DNA from 3 places in the Streptomyces sp. NPDC033229 genome. Region 2 is predicted to be linked to each of the others. Evidence: riboswitches for the same ligand, from Rfam matches in the RefSeq annotation. Region 2 holds a riboswitch; each other region holds the start of a gene.
What was found. Region 2 has a riboswitch for cyclic di-AMP ahead of ACZ53N_RS06310 (transglycosylase family protein). Riboswitches for the same ligand answer to the same signal wherever they lie in the genome.

Region 1: another riboswitch for cyclic di-AMP. It lies ahead of ACZ53N_RS30475 (M23 family metallopeptidase); the one in region 2 lies ahead of ACZ53N_RS06310 (transglycosylase family protein).
Region 3: another riboswitch for cyclic di-AMP. It lies ahead of ACZ53N_RS00420 (M23 family metallopeptidase); the one in region 2 lies ahead of ACZ53N_RS06310 (transglycosylase family protein).

Annotation. Positions count from the first base shown of each region.
Region 1 covers NZ_JBVIQR010000047.1:30,685-36,295, forward strand. The annotation lists gene ACZ53N_RS30470 (MFS transporter) at 1-657, opposite strand, end outside; gene ACZ53N_RS30475 (M23 family metallopeptidase) at 839-2,128, opposite strand; cyclic di-AMP (ydaO/yuaA leader) riboswitch at 2,139-2,307, opposite strand; gene ACZ53N_RS30480 (PP2C family protein-serine/threonine phosphatase) at 2,520-3,863, opposite strand; gene ACZ53N_RS30485 (DEAD/DEAH box helicase) at 4,187-5,611, opposite strand, start outside.
Region 2 covers NZ_JBVIQR010000004.1:301,497-307,107, forward strand. The annotation lists gene eno (phosphopyruvate hydratase) at 1-945, opposite strand, end outside; gene ACZ53N_RS06310 (transglycosylase family protein) at 1,236-1,967, opposite strand; cyclic di-AMP (ydaO/yuaA leader) riboswitch at 1,972-2,154, opposite strand; gene ACZ53N_RS06315 (transglycosylase family protein) at 2,414-3,427, opposite strand; gene ACZ53N_RS06320 (cytochrome P450 family protein) at 3,594-4,859, opposite strand; gene ACZ53N_RS06325 (DUF6479 family protein) at 5,012-5,437, opposite strand; gene ACZ53N_RS06330 (nucleoside triphosphate pyrophosphohydrolase) at 5,580-5,611, opposite strand, start outside.
Region 3 covers NZ_JBVIQR010000001.1:103,329-108,939, forward strand. The annotation lists gene ACZ53N_RS00410 (M16 family metallopeptidase) at 1-695, shown strand, start outside; gene ACZ53N_RS00415 (M16 family metallopeptidase) at 740-2,107, shown strand; cyclic di-AMP (ydaO/yuaA leader) riboswitch at 2,407-2,560, shown strand; gene ACZ53N_RS00420 (M23 family metallopeptidase) at 2,576-3,379, shown strand; gene ACZ53N_RS00425 (GntR family transcriptional regulator) at 3,645-4,352, shown strand; gene ACZ53N_RS00430 (HPr family phosphocarrier protein) at 4,546-4,827, opposite strand; gene ACZ53N_RS00435 (bifunctional acetate--CoA ligase family protein/GNAT family N-acetyltransferase) at 5,066-5,611, shown strand, end outside.

The sequences.
Region 1 (5,611 bases), on a different contig from region 2:
ATGGATGAAGAGCCACCGTGGGCTCTCGGGCACATGGCGCCGTACGAGCAGGATGGCCAGCCCCAGGACGACGCCGAAGCCGAAGGTGATCCGCCAGCCGAGGTCGGCCGGGAAGATGTTGGTGTCCAGCATCAGGATGGACAGCAGCGAGCCGCCGATCGCGCCGAGCCAGAAGCTGCCGTTGATGATCAGATCGACGCGGCCCCGGTAGGTGGCGGGGATCAGCTCGTCGATGGCGGAGTTGATGGCCGCGTACTCGCCGCCGATGCCGAAGCCCGTCAGGAAGCGGAAGAGGAAGAACCACCACGTGGAGAAGGAGAACGCGGTCATCGCGGTCGCCGCCAGATAGACGGCGAGCGTGATCATGAAGAGCTTCTTGCGGCCGAAGAGGTCGGTGAGCCGGCCGAAGAAGAGCGCACCGACGCAGGCACCCGCGACGTACAGCGCCGCCGCCAGGCCCGTGACCTGCCCGGAGGTGATGGACAGGCCGCTGCCCTTCTCGGAGAGACGGCCGGCGATATTGCCGACGACCGTCACCTCCAGACCGTCCAGGATCCAGACGGTGCCGAGGCCGATCACCACCGTCCAGTGCCACCGGGACCAGGGCAGCCGGTCGAGGCGGGCAGGCACGGAGGTGGTGATCGTCGCATTCGTCACACACCCCGAGTTCCCACTCGAACCTGAAGCATTCGCGGCAAAGGTGTGGTTATCGGGACCGATTATCGACGTCGTACGGGACTGGGCAGCAGGCGTAGGGCTTCTACGTTCGTACGAGCTCTTTCCCGCCTTCGCCCCTTACGAACCGCATCCAGCCCTTACGGATGCGGGCCTCGGCCCCTTAAGGCTGCAGGCCTCGGCCGCGCAGCCACGACAGCGGGTCGACCGGCGAACCGCCGCCGGGCCGGGTCTCCAGGTGCAGGTGGGGGCCCGTGACGTTGCCGGTCGCGCCGACGCGGCCGATCACGTCGCCCGCCGAGACCTGGCCCGAGGTGACCACCATCGAGGACAGGTGGCAGTACCAGATCTGGGTGCCGTCGTTCAGCGTCAGCACGACGCGGTAGCCGTACGCGCCCGCCCATCCCGCACTGGTGATCGTTCCGCCGCCGACCGCCTTGACCGGGGTACCGGTCGGGGCGGCGAAGTCCGCGCCGGTGTGGTTCGCGGACCACATGTCGCCGGCCTGGCCGAAGCCCGCGGTCAGCGTGTACGAGCCGACGGGGAGGGAGTACGAGCCCGAGCTGTGGCCGCTGCCACCGTCCGAGGACTCCGACCCGCCGTCACTGCCGGATTCGCTCGAAGATTCGTCAGAAGATTCGTTCGAAGACTTCTCGGCGGCCTTCTCGGCCGCCTTTTCCGCTTCCGCCTTCTTCGCCTCGGCCGCCGCCTCGGCTTCCGCCTTCTCCTTCTCGGCCGCGGCCTGCTCCGCCTTCTCGGCCGCCGCCTTCCGGTGGGCCTCGGCGGCCTTCTTCGCCTCGGCCTCGCGGGCTTCCTCGTCACCGAGGTTCTGCTGGTGCTCGGCCTGCTGGAGGATGCGGGCGCGCAGCGCCTCGCCGGCGTCGGACGTGCCCCGGGCCGCCTCCTCGGCGGACAGTCCCGCCTGGGTCAGCGGCTGATCGGCGCCGGGTGCCTGCGCCGCGGCGGAGCCGGAAGCGGAGTCCGTCTTCTTGTGGTCGTCATCCGCCAGCAGCGCACCGAAGCCGGGGATGTTCTGGGCCACGTCGGGCACGGATATCGGCGCCGCCGGGCGGTCCTGGGCGGTCGCCATGCCGCCCGCGCCGACCGCCGCGATCACGCCGACGCCGAGGACCGCACCGCTGCGGGCCATCGTGCCGCCGCGCTGCTTGACGACGCGGTGTCTGCCACGGATGGGGGCGACGGACTCCGCGGTGGGGTTCCACACGTCCCCGGGCTCCCCGGCCGGCTCGGCGGCGGCCATGGGGGTCACGGTGGGTTCCACGGCAACGGCGGGCTCGGCCGCGGGTGTCAGGGGAGTCATGTACGCGGGCACGATCGAAGGCTCCGGCGCGTAGGTCCCGTACAGCTCGGACGGCTCCGGCTGCTCGTAGGACCCGTACGGGCCGTACGACTCGTACGGACCATCGCCGAGGGCAGGCTTGTTGGACGCCACGAGGGCGACTCCTTTCCTTCCTTCTCGCCTACCGGGTTAGCTGACGGGTTCGGAACAGGAAGGTCTCCTACGGGCCGGAGTACGGCCCGATTCACCCCAAGTTTGGTGGTTCCCCGGTTCCCGGTTGTCGCTGGTGGTGCAGGTGGTGCTGTGCCCGCGGGATTCGGCGAAGGCGCACGGTGCCGCCTCTTGCGGCGGCTGTGACGACCGCGCTGCGTTATCGAACGTTAATAGACATGGCTGGCGGATTCCAAGCTGAACGCCCGAACCCACCGGCTTTCGGGGCCTACTTCACAGGACACGCGGGCTTCACAGGAGGCGAGTTACTGCGCGCTACCGGAACACCACGGAGTTGATCGACCGTCAGTCGATATCCGCGGCGCGCACCGATTCAAGATCGATTACGGTCGCCAGGAGAAGCGACGGGAGAAGTGGTGGGAGGAACGGCAGGAGACGCGTGCGAGGAAACGTGTGTCCGCGTGGACGTCACGGTCGCGGTGAGGGTGCCCCGCGCGGCGGCCACGGGGTGGTGGAGGCCGTCACCGCGCCGGATCGCCAGCAGGGCCATGTCATCGGCCGTGTGCCCGCCCGAGTGCTGCGCCACGTCCGCGGCGAGTAGGTCAACAAGCGCGTCCGGGCTCCGGAACTGCCTGCCGCGCAGCCGCTCCTGCGGGACGTAGAAGACGCCGTCCGCGTCCCGGGCCTCCGTCACCCCGTCGGTGAACAGCAGCAACGTCGAACCCGCCGGGAACTCCCGCTCCTCCGCCCGGTCCGGCCACCCGCCCAGGTCCCCCATGCCGAGCGGCAGCGCGGGCACCTCCGGATACATCTCGGCCACCCGCCCGTCGGCGTGCAGCAGCAGCGGGGGCGGGTGGCCGCGGTTCACCAGGCGCAGCGTGTTCGCCCCGGGCGGCACTTCCGCCAGCACGGCGGTGGTGAAGCCCTCGGCCTGATCCAGGTTGGCGCGCCGTCTGCCCTCCCGCCGCAACGCGTGCTCCAGCCGTGCGGCGAGCGCCTCCAGCGTGCGCTCCTGCTCGGCGGCCTCCCGGAAGGCGCCGATCACCACCGCGACGGCCTCCACCGCGCCCAGGCCCTTGCCGCGTACGTCGCCGACGATGACGCGCACGCCGTGCGGGGTGTCCTGGACGGCGTAGAGGTCGCCGCCGATCCGGGCGTCGGCCTGGGCCGCCACGTAGCGCGCGGCGACACGCAGCCCGGCGATGCGGGCCGGCGGCGTCGGCAGGACCGCGCGCTGGGCGGCCTCGGCGATGCCGCGCACGGAGGCAAGCTGCTGGTCACCGTGGCGCACGATGCGGTTGAGGCCGAGGGCGAGGAGCGAGACGGCCATGACCGTGGTGACCTCGGTCGCGGACTCGGCCGTGTCGTGTACCCGGTGGTAGACCGCGAGGGTGATGGCCGCTCCCACGGCCGCCAGGGCGGTCGCCGCGGTGGCGCGCAGGGACAGCAGGGCCGCCGCGATGAGGGGGGCGGAGCAGAAGAAGGGGGCGTAGGTGAAGCGGGGCGGGGTGAAGTAGTCGAAGGCGGCGCCGCCGACGATCAGGAGGGCCGGGAACCATCTCGCTGCGCGGCGGGCCGTGGTCCAGTGGGACTCCCCGCTGTTCCGCGGCGGCGGGTTCCACGGGGGGTTCGAAGCCGGGCCTCGGGCCGGGCCGCAGGCCGGTTCACGTGCCGGGTCGCGTGTCGAAGCCGACCCGGGCTCGCCTCGCTTCCCCACCGTGCTCTCCTGACCGGCCGTCCCGCGCGTATCCCCTCAGCCTCGCGTGCGACGCTCGCGCGGGCGAGTGGGGCTGCGCCGTTGGTGGGCGGGGCGGGGCCCGGATACGCCTGGGGGCTGCGGGCCCCCGCCTGCGGCGGCGAGCGCCGCTCGCCTGTCCGGCGGATCTTCGGCCGCGGGCCGTCCTGGCCGCCTGCGGCGGCGAGCACCCTGCGGGCGCGTCCTCAAACGGCCGGACGGGCTGGTTTTGGCTGAGCTCAGCCAAAACCAGCCCGTCCGGCGTTGAAGACCGTGTTGACGACCGTCAGGTCACTCCGTACGCGTCACGCCGCGGACGGGCGACGGCCACCGCCGCCCGTGCCGCCGCCACCGCTGCGACGGCCGCGGCCGACCGCGTTGCCCGGGCGGGTGCCGGAGCGGCGGGAGCCCTCCGTGCCGTTGCCGAAGCCACGGAACGGACGGCTGCCGCTGTTGCCCGAGCCGCCCGTGGCGGAGCCGGAGGCGTCCGTGCGGGTACGGCCGCGGCCACCGCGGCTGCCGCGCGAGCTGGACGACTTGCCGGTGCCCTGCGGCTGGGCCGGGGCCGGGGGCGTGATGACGACCGGGACGCCGCTGGGCTCGCGGGCGCCGGTGATGCGGGCGAGCTCCGGGTCGGTCGGGTACGTCTTGATGACGTTCGGCGTGATCTGGGCCGTGGTCATCATCCGGGACATCTCACGGCGCTGCTCGGGCAGCACGAACGTGACGACCGTGCCGGACTCGCCGGCGCGCGCGGTACGGCCGCCGCGGTGCAGGTAGTCCTTGTGGTCGGTCGGCGGGTCGATGTTCACGACGAGGTCGAGACCGTCGATGTGGATGCCGCGCGCGGCGACGTTCGTCGCGACGAGGGCGGTGACCTGGTCGGTGCGGAACTGGTCCAGCGTGCGGTTGCGCTGCGGCTGGCTCTTGCCACCGTGCAGCGCGGCGGCCCGGACACCCTCGGACAGCAGCTTCTTCACCAGGCGGTCGGCGCCGCGCTTGGTGTCCACGAACATGATCACGCGCCCGGCGCGGGCGGCGACCCGGGTGACGGAGTCCTTCTTGTCCTGGTCCGTCACGTGGAACAGGTGGTGGTCCATCGTGGAGACCGCGCCGACGGAGGCGTCGACGGAGTGCGTCACCGGGTCGGTGAGGAAGCGACGGACGAGCCGGTCGACGTTGCGGTCGAGGGTCGCGGAGAACAGCATGCGCTGGCCGTCCGGGTCGACCTGGTCGAGCAGCTTGGTGACCTGCGGCAGGAAGCCCATGTCGGCCATCTGGTCGGCCTCGTCCAGGACCGTGATCCGCACGTCGCCGAGCTTGGCGTCACCGCGCTGGATGAGGTCCGCGAGGCGGCCGGGGGTCGCGACGAGCACCTCGGCGCCGCGCGCGAGGGTCTGCGCCTGGCGGCCGATGGACATGCCGCCGACGACCGTGGCGATCCGCAGGTTCACGGCGGTCGCGTACGGGCTGAGCGAGTCGGTGACCTGCTGGGCCAGCTCACGGGTGGGGACGAGGACCATGGCGAGCGGGCGCTTGGGCTCCGCTCGGCGGCCCGCGGTACGGGCGAGCAGCGCCAGGCCGAAGGCCAGGGTCTTGCCGGAGCCCGTGCGGCCACGGCCGAGGACGTCGCGGCCGGCGAGCGCGTTGGGCAGCGTCGCGGCCTGGATCGGGAACGGCTCGGTGACGCCTTCGCGGGTCAGCGTGGCGAGCAGGCCGTTCGGCATGTC
Region 2 (5,611 bases):
GGTGACGAACAGGTCGTCACCGACGATCTGCACCTTGTCGCCGAGACGCTCGGTGAGGGTCTTCCAGCCGTCCCAGTCGTCCTCGAACAGCGGGTCCTCGATGGAGACCAGCGGGTACGCGGCGACGAGCTCCGCGTAGTAGTCCGTCATCTCGGCGGCCGAGCGGGACTTGCCCTCGAACTCGTACGAGCCGTCCTTGAAGAACTCGGACGCGGCGACGTCGAGCGCGAGCGCGACGTCCTGGCCGGGGGTGTAACCGGCCTCCTTGATGGCCTCGAGGATGAGGTCGAGGGCCTCGCGGTTGGAGCCGAGGTTCGGGGCGAAGCCGCCCTCGTCGCCGAGGCCGGTGGACAGGCCCTTGCGCTTCAGGACGGCCTTGAGGGTGTGGTAGACCTCGGTGCCCCAGCGCAGCGCCTCGGAGAAGGACTCCGCGCCGATCGGCGCGATCATGAACTCCTGGATGTCCACGTTGGAGTCGGCGTGCGACCCACCGTTGAGGATGTTCATCATCGGAACGGGCAGCAGGTGCGCGTTCGGGCCGCCGAGGTAGCGGAAGAGCGGCAGGTCGGACGCCTCGGAGGCGGCGTGCGCGACGGCGAGGGAGACGCCGAGGATGGCGTTGGCGCCGAGCGAGCCCTTGTTGTCGGTGGCGTCCAGGTCGAACATGGCCTGGTCGATCAGGCGCTGCTCGGTGGCGTCGTAGCCGACGAGCTCCGGGCCGATCTGCTCGATGACGGCGAGGACGGCCTTCTCGACGCCCTTGCCCATGTAGCGGTTCTTGTCACCGTCGCGGAGCTCGATGGCCTCGAAGGCGCCGGTGGAGGCGCCGGACGGCACGGCCGCACGGCCCGTGGAGCCGTCGTCGAGGCCGACCTCGACCTCGACCGTGGGGTTGCCTCGCGAGTCGAGGATCTCGCGAGCTACGACGACGTCGATAGACGGCACGTGCGTCTCCTTCGTGTGTGTCTGGAGTTCTGCCCCCGAGCCTAACGGGCTCCGGGGGTTCCCCCCGCCGGTGGACCACCTGGCGAGCCGAAAAACCGCACAAATGCCGAGATCATCGGACGAATAGCCGATGTGTTCGCCGAGCGGAGAACGCGGACACGGGAGCCGTCAGGGCCGCGTCGCCGGAAACGGCGGAGCCCCGCCCCGGCGCGCCCCGGGGGGAAGGCGCGTCGGAGCGGGGCGGTCCGCTGTGAACACCGGTGGCGCGGCGCGGTGGCCGGCCCGCCGGATCAGCTGAGGTGCAGCTGCTGGCCCACGAAGATCAGGTCGGCGTTCTCGACGATGTCCTTGTTGAGCTCGTGCAGCTTCTGCCAGCCGCCCTTGACCTTCTTGGCCTCGGCGATCTTGGCAAGGGTGTCGCCGGCCTTGACCTCGTACTCGCCGTCGCCCTTCTTGAAGGACTTCGGGGTGGCCTTGGGCGCGGTCTGCTTCGGGGCCGGGGCCGGAGCGTCGTCCTCGTCGTCGGACTGGAGCTGCGGGGCGGCCTTCGGGGCGGTCTGCTGCGGGGCCTGGCGCTCGCTGCGGTCCGCGTGCGACTTGGTGGAGGTGCCGCGCGAGGAGGAGGAGCCGGAGGTGTCGACGTCGGCCTTCGGGCCACCGGCGGTCAGACCGCCCGCGCCGGCGCAGCCCCAGGCACCCGGGCCCTGCATGGCGAGCAGCTTCTCGGCGACGGCGATCTGCTGGCTCTTGGTGGCGTGGTCGGCGCGGTCGGCGTAGGCCTGGCCGCCGGCGGCGTTCCAGGAGGACTGCGAGAACTGCAGGCCGCCGTAGTAGCCGTTGCCGGTGTTGATGGACCAGTTGCCACCGGACTCGCACTGCGCGACGGCGTCCCAGGTGTCGACGGAGGCGGCGCTGGCGGAGGTCGCGGCCATCAGGGGCGCGGCCACGGCGACACCGGCGACGCCGGCGAGCGTGACGATACGAACGGCCTTGGACGGACGGCGGTGCTTGCCCTTGGACATAAGTCGGTTTCCTCACCGACGCCTACGAGGTGAGCTGTCGGGTTCGGGCTGTGAGTTGCCCGGCCTGGTGTGCGGTGCACACTCGGCTTCACCCCAAGCCGTCCCGCCCCTGTCGATCATGTGATCGGCTGGACCGTTCCGGCGCCTACCTTGGTTCCCCCGCTCCTGCCTACGGCGCTTTCGCGACGACCCCTCCGGCCGCCGGCAGGATTCGGCGTGGCGGCCGTGGTGCTCGCGGTGGCGAGCGGTGACGACGTTAGACACAGCTGGCGTACGGGTTCAAACCCCTGATTCCAGCCACAGTTGCCTCTTGTTACCCACGGGAACACCTCGTTTCCGCAGGTGAGAGACCGTGAACAAACTCCGGACGACCGCCTTCCGACCAAAAGTCAACGAGACCCATGTCTCACTTTCGACTGGAACGGACATTCCCCCCGAAGTCTGCTCTATTTCCCGGCTTTCTTCTTGACCTCGAGCTTCTGACCAGGCTGGATCAGGTCCGGATCGGCCCCTACCACCTTCTTGTTGTCCTGATAGAGGGAGGACCAGCCGCCCTCGACGGAGTGCTCCTCCGCGATGACTGACAGGTTGTCACCGGGGCGCACCGTGTAATCGTCGGTACCCGGCTGCTCCGTACGCGCGCCGCCGTCCCGCGAGGCGCGGCCGTCGTCCGAACGCGGCGTCCCGGCGTGGTCCTTGCCCGCGCCCGTGCCGTCCGTGCCGTTCGGGCCATCCGTGCCGTCGGGCGTCGGCGTGCCGGAGGAGCCCGAGGGGGTGCCGGGCGTGGTCGAGGGGATCTCGGTGGGGTCGTCCGTGGAGGGCTTGCGGTGCTTGCCGCCCTCTGAGGAACCGTCCGTGGGCTGCGTGGAATCGCCGGGCACCGGCTCGGTGGGCTTGCCGGTCCCCGTGGGCGCGGACGGCGAGGAAGAGGAGTCGGGAGACGAGGGGGACGGCGAAGAGGAGGGCGAGGACGGCTTCTCGGAGGGAGAGGGCTTCGTCGAGGAGTCGGGCTTCTTTGAGGAGTCGGGAGAGGGGGTCGACGGCGTCGAAGGGGTGTTGCGCGTCGGCGCGGGCTTGGCGGGCGCCTCCGGCTCGGGGGTGTGCGTACTGCCGGGGTTGACCTCCGGCGCCTTGCCGCCCTTCGCGAGCCCCGAGGACACCGCGCAGCTCGGCCAGGCGTCCGGGCCGCGGCTCGCGAGGATCTGCTCCGCGACGGCGATCTGCTGCGAGCGGCTGGCGAGGTCGGGGCGCGGCGCGTAGTCCGTGCCGCCGTTCTGCTGCCACATCTCCTGCGTCATCTGCAGACCGCCGAAGAAGCCGTTGCCTGCGTTGGAGCTCCAGACGCCTCCGCTCTCACATCGGGCGACCTTGTCCCACGTCTCGGCCTCGGCGGCGTTCGCGCCGGTGGCGGCGAGCAGCGGCATGGCGAGGGACGCGCCCGTCACCCCCGCCGCGACCACGATTGCCGGTACCTGACGGGGTCTGCGGTGTCTACCGTTGCCGGAGCGCATGCGTTGGCCTCTCGTTGGCGGCTCAGTTGATGGTGGTCGAACATAGCGACGGACCACAGGAGTCACAAGCCGGTGTAGCGGAGGTCACGCGAAGGTCACGTGAGTTGACGTATGGTCATCTGATACGCGGAGTGAATTCCACCGGAAGCGTGCGTAGACCACGCATAATCAGCCCGCCGCGCCACCTCAACTCCTCCGGATCGGCGGCGAGTCGCAGATCCGGCAGGCGGCGCAGCAGCGTCGCGAGCGCTGCCTGCCCCTCCAGCCGGGCGAGCGGCGCGCCCAGGCAGTAGTGGATGCCGTGCCCGTACCCGAGGTGCTGATTGTCACGCCGGGACAGGTCGAGGGTGTCCGGCTCGGCGAACCGCTCGGGGTCGCGGTCGGCCGCCGCGAGCACGACGAGCACGGGGTCACCGGCGGCGATGCGCTGTCCGCCCAGGGTGATCGGCTCGGTCGCGAACCGCCAGGTCGCGAGCTCCACCGGCCCGTCGTAGCGCAGCAGTTCCTCCACGCCGGTGGCGAGCAGGCTCTCGTCGCCCCCGTCCAGGGCGCGTTGCAGGCGCTCGCGCTCGCCGGGGTTGCGCAGCAGGGCGTAGACGCCGTTGCCGATGAGGTTCACGGTGGTCTCGAAGCCGGCGAACAGCAGGATGAAGGCCATCGCGGCGGCCTCGTTCTCCGTGAGGTGCTCGCCGTGGTCGCTGGCGCGGATGAGGCCGGAGATGAGGTCGTCGTCCCCGCCTTCTCCCAGTTCCTCCCGCTTGCGGTGGATCAGCTCGGCGAGATAGCCGCGCATCTTCTTCACCGACCGGGCCACCCCGCCGCGCGGCCCGCCGCCGTGGCGGATCATCATGCCCGCCCAGTCGCGGAAGTCGTCCTGGTCCTCGCGGGGCACGCCGAGCAGATCGCAGATCGCGTAGATGGGCAGCGGGAAGGCGAACTCGTGGATCAGGTCCGCCTCGCCCTTGTCGATGAAGGCGTCGATGAGCTGGTCGGTGAGCTCCTGCACGCGCGGGGCGAACTCGGCGACGCGGCGCGGGGTGAAGGCCTTCGACACCAGCCGGCGCAGCCGGGTGTGGTCCGGCGGGTCGATGTTGAGCAGATGCGTCATCAGGTTCGCGCTGCGCTCGCCGGGAATGCCGACCTTGCCCTTGCCGTGCGCGGACTCCGAGTGGTGCGCCGGGTTCTTCGACAGCCGCTGGTCGGCGAGGGCCTGGCGGGCGTCGGCGTAACGGGTGACGAGCCACGCTTCGACGCCGCTGGGCAGGGCGGTGCGGTGCACGGGCGCGTGTTCGCGCAGCCAGGCGTACGCGGGGTACGGATCGGCGGCGAATTCCCAGGTGAAAAGGGGCGGCGCGGGGGGTGTGTCCTTGTCGTCGTGCACCCCCCGACGCTACCCGGTGCCCTGCGGGTCTTGACCTGTGCACCTCCGCTGCGCGGCGGTGTCCTCAATCGCCGGACGGGCTGCAAAAGCAGCCCGTCCGGCGATGAGGACCCGCCCGCAGGGCGTCCGCCGCCGCAGGCGGCACAGACGGCCTACGTGTGACCGCCGCCGCCGCTGCCAAAGCCACCGCTGCCGCCCTCGTGCCACTTCTTGCGCTCCTCCGACAGCTCTTCCTCGTGGCTGGCGGGGTTCAGCTCGTGCGGCAGCATCCGGTGTTCCTGGTCCTGCGGGGGCACTTCGTTCGATTCGTGGTGCTCGGTGACATAGCCGACCGTGCCCTCGTCGTCGTCGTGGCCCGGGCCGTGGTCCGGCGTCTTCGGGCCTTCCCGCTGCTCGTCCGGCGTGCTCCACGCGCCCATGCGCCGCTGGGGCGCGGCCGGGGGCGGCGGTTCCTCGTCACGTTTCCGGCGTCCCCAGAAGACGGCGACGATCAGGAGGATGGTGACGATCACGCCGACGACCGCGGGCGCGATACCGACGAGGTGGTCGCGGTTGGCGAGGTCCATGTTCTCCAGCATGCGGTCCGGTTACCCCGCCTGCGCGCGGACAGCCCCGAATCTGGGCCGAACGGGTGCCGTGCCCCGTCCCGGGTGGTGTCCCGGATCCGGCCGGTCCCGATGTGACCGGATTCGCGGCCCGCCACCCGGACGACCGGCGGGGTCAGTCCGCGGTGGGCGTGCTCTCGGCCGCGC
Region 3 (5,611 bases), on a different contig from region 2:
TCGAGAAGTACTTCGGCTCCATCCCCGCCCACGACGGCAAGCAGCCGCCGCGCGACGGCAGCCTTCCCGACGTCATCGGCGAGCAGCTGCGCGAGGTCGTGCGCGAGGAGGTCCCCTCCCGCGCCCTGATGGCCGCCTACCGTCTGCCGCACGACGGCACCCGTGAGGCCGACGCCGCCGACCTCGCCCTCACCGTCCTCGGCGGCGGCGAGTCCTCCCGGCTCCACAACCGCCTGGTCCGCCACGACCGCACCGCCGTCGCCGCCGGCTTCGGCCTGCTGCGGCTCGCCGGCGCCCCCTCGCTCGGCTGGCTGGACGTCAAGACGTCCGGCGGCGTCGAGGTCCCCGACATCGAGTCCGCCGTCGACGAGGAGCTGGCCCGCTTCGCCGCCGAGGGGCCGACCCCGGAGGAGATGGAGCGCGCCCAGGCCCAGCTGGAGCGCGAGTGGCTGGACCGGCTCGCCACGGTCAGCGGCCGCGCGGACGAACTGTGCCGCTACGCGGTCCTGTTCGGTGACCCGCAGCTCGCCCTCAGCGCGGTCGACCGGGTCCTGGACATCACCGCCGAGGAGGTGCGGGAGGTCGCCGCGGCCCGGCTGCGCCCCGACAACCGCGCCGTGCTGGTGTACGAGCCGACCGCCCCCGAGGCCGACGAGAACGCAGGAAACGCAACGGAAAGCGAGACGGCCCAGTGAGCGACGCCGCACCCGCGAGCAGCACGCAGACCGCAGGCCCTTCGATGGAGTTCCACCCCCGGCCGCAGCCCGGCGAGGCCACCCCGTGGGCCTTCCCGGCCCCCGAGCGCGGTGAGCTGTCCAACGGCCTCACCGTGCTGCGCTGCCACCGCCCCGGCCAGCAGGTCGTCGCCGTCGAGATCAACCTCGCGGCCCCCCTGGACGCCGAGCCGCAGGGGCTCGACGGTGTCGCCACGATCATGGCGCGCGCCCTGACCGAGGGCACCGACAAGCACACCGCCGAGGAGTTCACGGCCGAGCTGGAGCGCTGCGGGGCCACCCTCGACGCGCACGCCGACCACCCCGGCGTCCGGGTCTCCCTGGAGGTCCCGGCCTCCCGGCTGCACAAGGCGCTCGGCCTGCTCGCCGACGCCCTGCGCGCCCCCGCGTTCCCCGACGGCGAGGTCGAGCGCCTCGTCCGCAACCGGCTGGACGAGATCCCGCACGAGCTGGCCAACCCGGCCCGCCGGGCCGCCGTGGCGCTCTCCAAGGAGCTCTTCCCCGTGGAGTCCCGGATGTCCCGCCCCCGCCAGGGCACCGAGGAGACCGTCGAGCGCATCGACGCCGCCGCCGTCCGCGCCTTCTACGAGGCGCACGTCCGCCCCGCCACGGCGACCGCCGTGGTCGTCGGCGACTTCACCGACGTCGACCTCGACAAGGCGCTGGCCGAGTCCCTCGGCGCGTGGACCGGCTCCGCCGCCGAACCTCGGCCCGTACCGCCGATCACCGCGGACGACTCCGGCCGCGTCGTGATCGTCGACCGCCCCGGCGCGGTGCAGACCCAGCTCCTCATCGGCCGGATCGGCGGCGACCGGCACGACCGCGTCTGGCCCGCCCAGGTGCTCGGCACGTACTGCCTCGGTGGCACCCTCACCTCCCGCCTGGACCGCGTCCTGCGCGAGGAGAAGGGCTACACCTACGGCGTGCGCTCCTTCGGCCAGGTGCTCCGCTCGGCGCCCGACGGCACCGGCGCCGCGATGCTCGCCATCAGCGGCTCCGTGGACACCGCGTCCACCGGCCCGGCGCTGGCCGACCTGTGGACCGTGCTGCGCACCCTGGCCGCCGAGGGGCTGACCGACGCCGAGCGCGACGTCGCCGTGCAGAACCTCGTGGGCGTCGCCCCGCTCAAGTACGAGACGGCCGCCGCCGTCGCGGGCACGCTCGCCGACCAGGTCGAGCAGTACCTCCCGGATGACTTCCAGGCGCGGCTGTACGAGCGCCTCGCGGAGACGGGGACCGTGGAGGCCACCGCGGCCGTCGTGAGCGCGTTCCCGGCCGACCGCCTCGTGACGGTCCTCGTCGGTGACGCCGCGGAGATCCTGGAGCCGGTCAAGGCGCTGGGCATCGGAGCGGTGACGGTCGTCCAGGGCTGACGGCACGTCGGAGCAGCGACCGGTCGCGGACAGTCGTGGCCGGTTCGTGGCCGGTTCGCGGTCGACGGCACCCGGCGGCGTCCGCGTGGTGCGGCCAACTGGTCCGTAGATAAGCGCATAAGGGAGGCACGCGAGGTCAACGGGACTCGCGTGCCTCCCTTATGTCCGTTTTGAAGGAGAGGTTGCATGTCTGGCGTGTGGTGTACGCCACAAAACCTCAGTTCTGTTTGTCGATCGAAACGCACCCCGATTAGCGTCAGTCCGGCTGACCGTCAGATGTGAGTCGCATCCGCGGCACCGGTCAGTCATCGCCGAGTCCCCAATGGCGCGAGCCAGGGGAGCCGGGGACCCACAGTCCCTGGGGTGAATCGGGTCCCTTTCCGGAGGGAACCGTAGGAGACCTTCCTGCTCCGAACCCGTCAGCTAACCCGGTAGGCGAGAAGGAAGGAAAGGAATGGCCACACACCCATGGCGTTCATAGGTGCCACCGGCAAGCATCGTCGTCCGAGCCGCGCCGTCCGCGTCAGCGCGAACGTGGCGGGCATCGCCACGCTCACCGCCACCGGTGTGGTCGCGGGCTTCGCCGCTCCCGCGCTCGCCGCCACCGACGACGCCCCGCGCGTCCAGGACACGGGCCTCACCCAGGCCGTCGTCATGGGTGACGAGACCGCCGACCGGATCGACGCCCAGGCCGACACCCAGCAGAGTGCCGCCTACGAGGCCGAGGCGCGGCTGAAGGCGGAGGCCGACGCGAAGCAGAAGGCCGCGGACGCCAAGCAGCGTGCGGACGAGGCCAAGCGCAAGGCCGAGGCCGAGCGTGCCGAGAAGGAGCGCGTCGCCCGCGACGAGGAGCGCAAGCGCCTCAACGCCTACGTCTCCCCGATCGACGGCAGTTACGTCTCCACCTCGTACAAGGCCTCCAGCGGCCTGTGGTCCTCCGGCAGCCACACCGGCGTCGACTTCCACGCCGCCGAGGGCACCACGGTGCAGTCCGTGGGCGCCGGCACCGTCGTCGAGGCCGGCTGGGGCGGCGCGTACGGCAACAACGTCGTCATCAAGCACAACGACGGCACCTACACGCAGTACGGCCACCTCTCCTCGATCAGCGTCAGCGCCGGTCAGACGGTCACCGCGGGGCAGCAGATCGGCATCTCCGGCTCCACGGGCAACGTCACCGGCCCGCACCTGCACTTCGAGGCCCGTACGGGTGCCGACTACGGCTCCGACATCGACCCCGTCGCCTACCTGCGCGCGCACGGCGTCAGCGTCTGATCGACGCGTCCGGGACGGAAGTCCCGCGCACATCGCTTGACGAAGGCCCCGGCTCCCGCCGGGGCCTTCGTGTTGGCCGGGCGCGTCGACCGGGAGTATCCACCGGCGCGTTGGCCAAAAAATAGCCATGGATTCCCGGCTCCCATCGGAAATCGCACGGCATTGCAATAGAGTCGCCGAACAGACGTCAATCAGCCGCGTTTCGCGGGGATTAAGGCGGAGGTTCACTGATGCGGGGCCCCACGTGACCGGCAATGGCGACGCAGTGCGAGAAGGCAGCCGCATTTCCGCGCACGCCGTCTGCGCGGCGATCCGCGACGACATCGTCTCCGGGGCCCACCCGCCCGGCAGTCGGCTCATCGAGGAGTTACTGGCCCGCCGTTACGGCGTCTCCCGGGTGCCGGTGCGCGAGGCCCTGCGCACCCTCGCCTCCGAGGGGTTCGTGACCACCCGTCGGCACGCCGGGGCCTGTGTCGCCGAACCCACCGAGCGGGAGGCCGCCGATCTGCTCGACGTCCGCGCCCTGCTGGAGCCGCTCGGCGCCGCACGTGCCGCGCAGCGCCGCACGGAGGCCCATCTGAAGGTGCTGCGCGGGCTGGTCAGGCTGGGGCGGGAGCGCGCCCGGGGCGGTCGTACGGCGGAACTGTGCCCCCTCGGCGACTGGTTCGACGAGACGCTCGCCCAGGCCTCCGGCAGCCCCAGCCTCGCCGCCCTGCTCACCCAGCTACGACTCAAGATCGCCTGGGTCTACGCACCGGAGACCCCGCTGCGGCCCGTCGAGATCTGGGACGCCCACGGGGCTCTCGTCGACGCCGTCGCCCGGGGCGACGCCGAGCGGGCCCGGGCGCTGGCCGAGGCGCGGGCCGGCCGGCCGCCGGGTGAATACCGGCTGCGGCGTGCGGTGCACGTGGGTCGGGCCGGGCGAATGCGAAATCCGAAACAATCCGTAAACACGGTGAGCGCTCGCTCTTAACAAGGATGCGCTATTTCAACGCGCCGTCGAGGGGTGAGGGGCCGGTATTCCCGGTGCGAATTCAGGCCTCATGTGCCCGCGCGAAACGGCCTCATGTGCCCGCGCAGAACAAACGGGGCCGCACAACAAAAGAGCGGGGCCGCGACGACCCCGATCGGCCGCCGCGGCCCCGCCGCGCGCGAAGCGCGGTGCATCAGACGGTCTCCGGAAGCTCCTCGAGCCCCTCGGCGACCAGCTTGGCCAGACGGTCGAGCGCGGCCTCGGCACCTTCCGCCTCGGTGGCGAGGACGATCTCCTCGCCGCCCTGGGCGCCCAGGCCCAGCACGGCCAGCATCGACGCGGCGTTGACGGGGCTGCCGTCGGCCTTGGCGATCGTCACGGGGACGCCGGCGGCCGTCGCCGCACGGACGAAGATCGACGCGGGGCGGGCGTGCAGGCCCTCGGCCCAGCCGACGTTGACGCGGCGCTCAACCATGGTGTTGCCCTTCAAGTCGCTATTGGTTGTCTAGACCAGTGTCTCACGGGGGCGGCGGTGCTCCGGTGTGGTGCTCCCCACGACACCTCGCACCGACACCTCGCACGACACCCCCGACATCGCCCGGACGCCTCCCGCACGACGCCCCGACGCCTCCCGGGCGACAACGGCCCCACCCTGCCCGCGCCACCGGGGGTGAGCCGGGACCGTTGTCGGTCCCCGGCCGTACGCTGGCCCCATGCAGACGCCGTCCGAGCACGCGTACCCGACCCACTGGGAAGCCGACGTCGTGCTGCGCGACGGCGGCACCGCCCAGGTCCGCCCCATCACCGCCGACGACGCGGGCCGCCTGGTCAGCTTCTACGAACAGGTCTCGGACGAGTCGAAGTACTACCGCTTCTTCGCCCCCTACCCCCGGCTCTCCGACCGGGACGTGCACCGATTCACCCACCACGACTACGTCGACCGGGTGGGCCTGGCCGCCACCGTCGGGGGCGAGTTCATCGCCACCGTCCGCTACGACCGCATCGACGCCCGGGGCATGCCCGCCACCGCTCCCGCCGACGAGGCCGAGGTCGCCTTCCTCGTCCAGGACGCCCACCAGGGCCGTGGTGTCGCCTCCGCGCTGCTCGAACACATCGCGGCCGTCGCCCGCGAGCGCGCCATCCGGCGCTTCGCCGCCGAGGTGCTGCCCGCCAACACCAAGATGATCAAGGTGTTCACGGACGCGGGCTACACCCAGAAGCGCAGCTTCGAGGACGGCGTCGTCCGCCTGGAGCTGGAC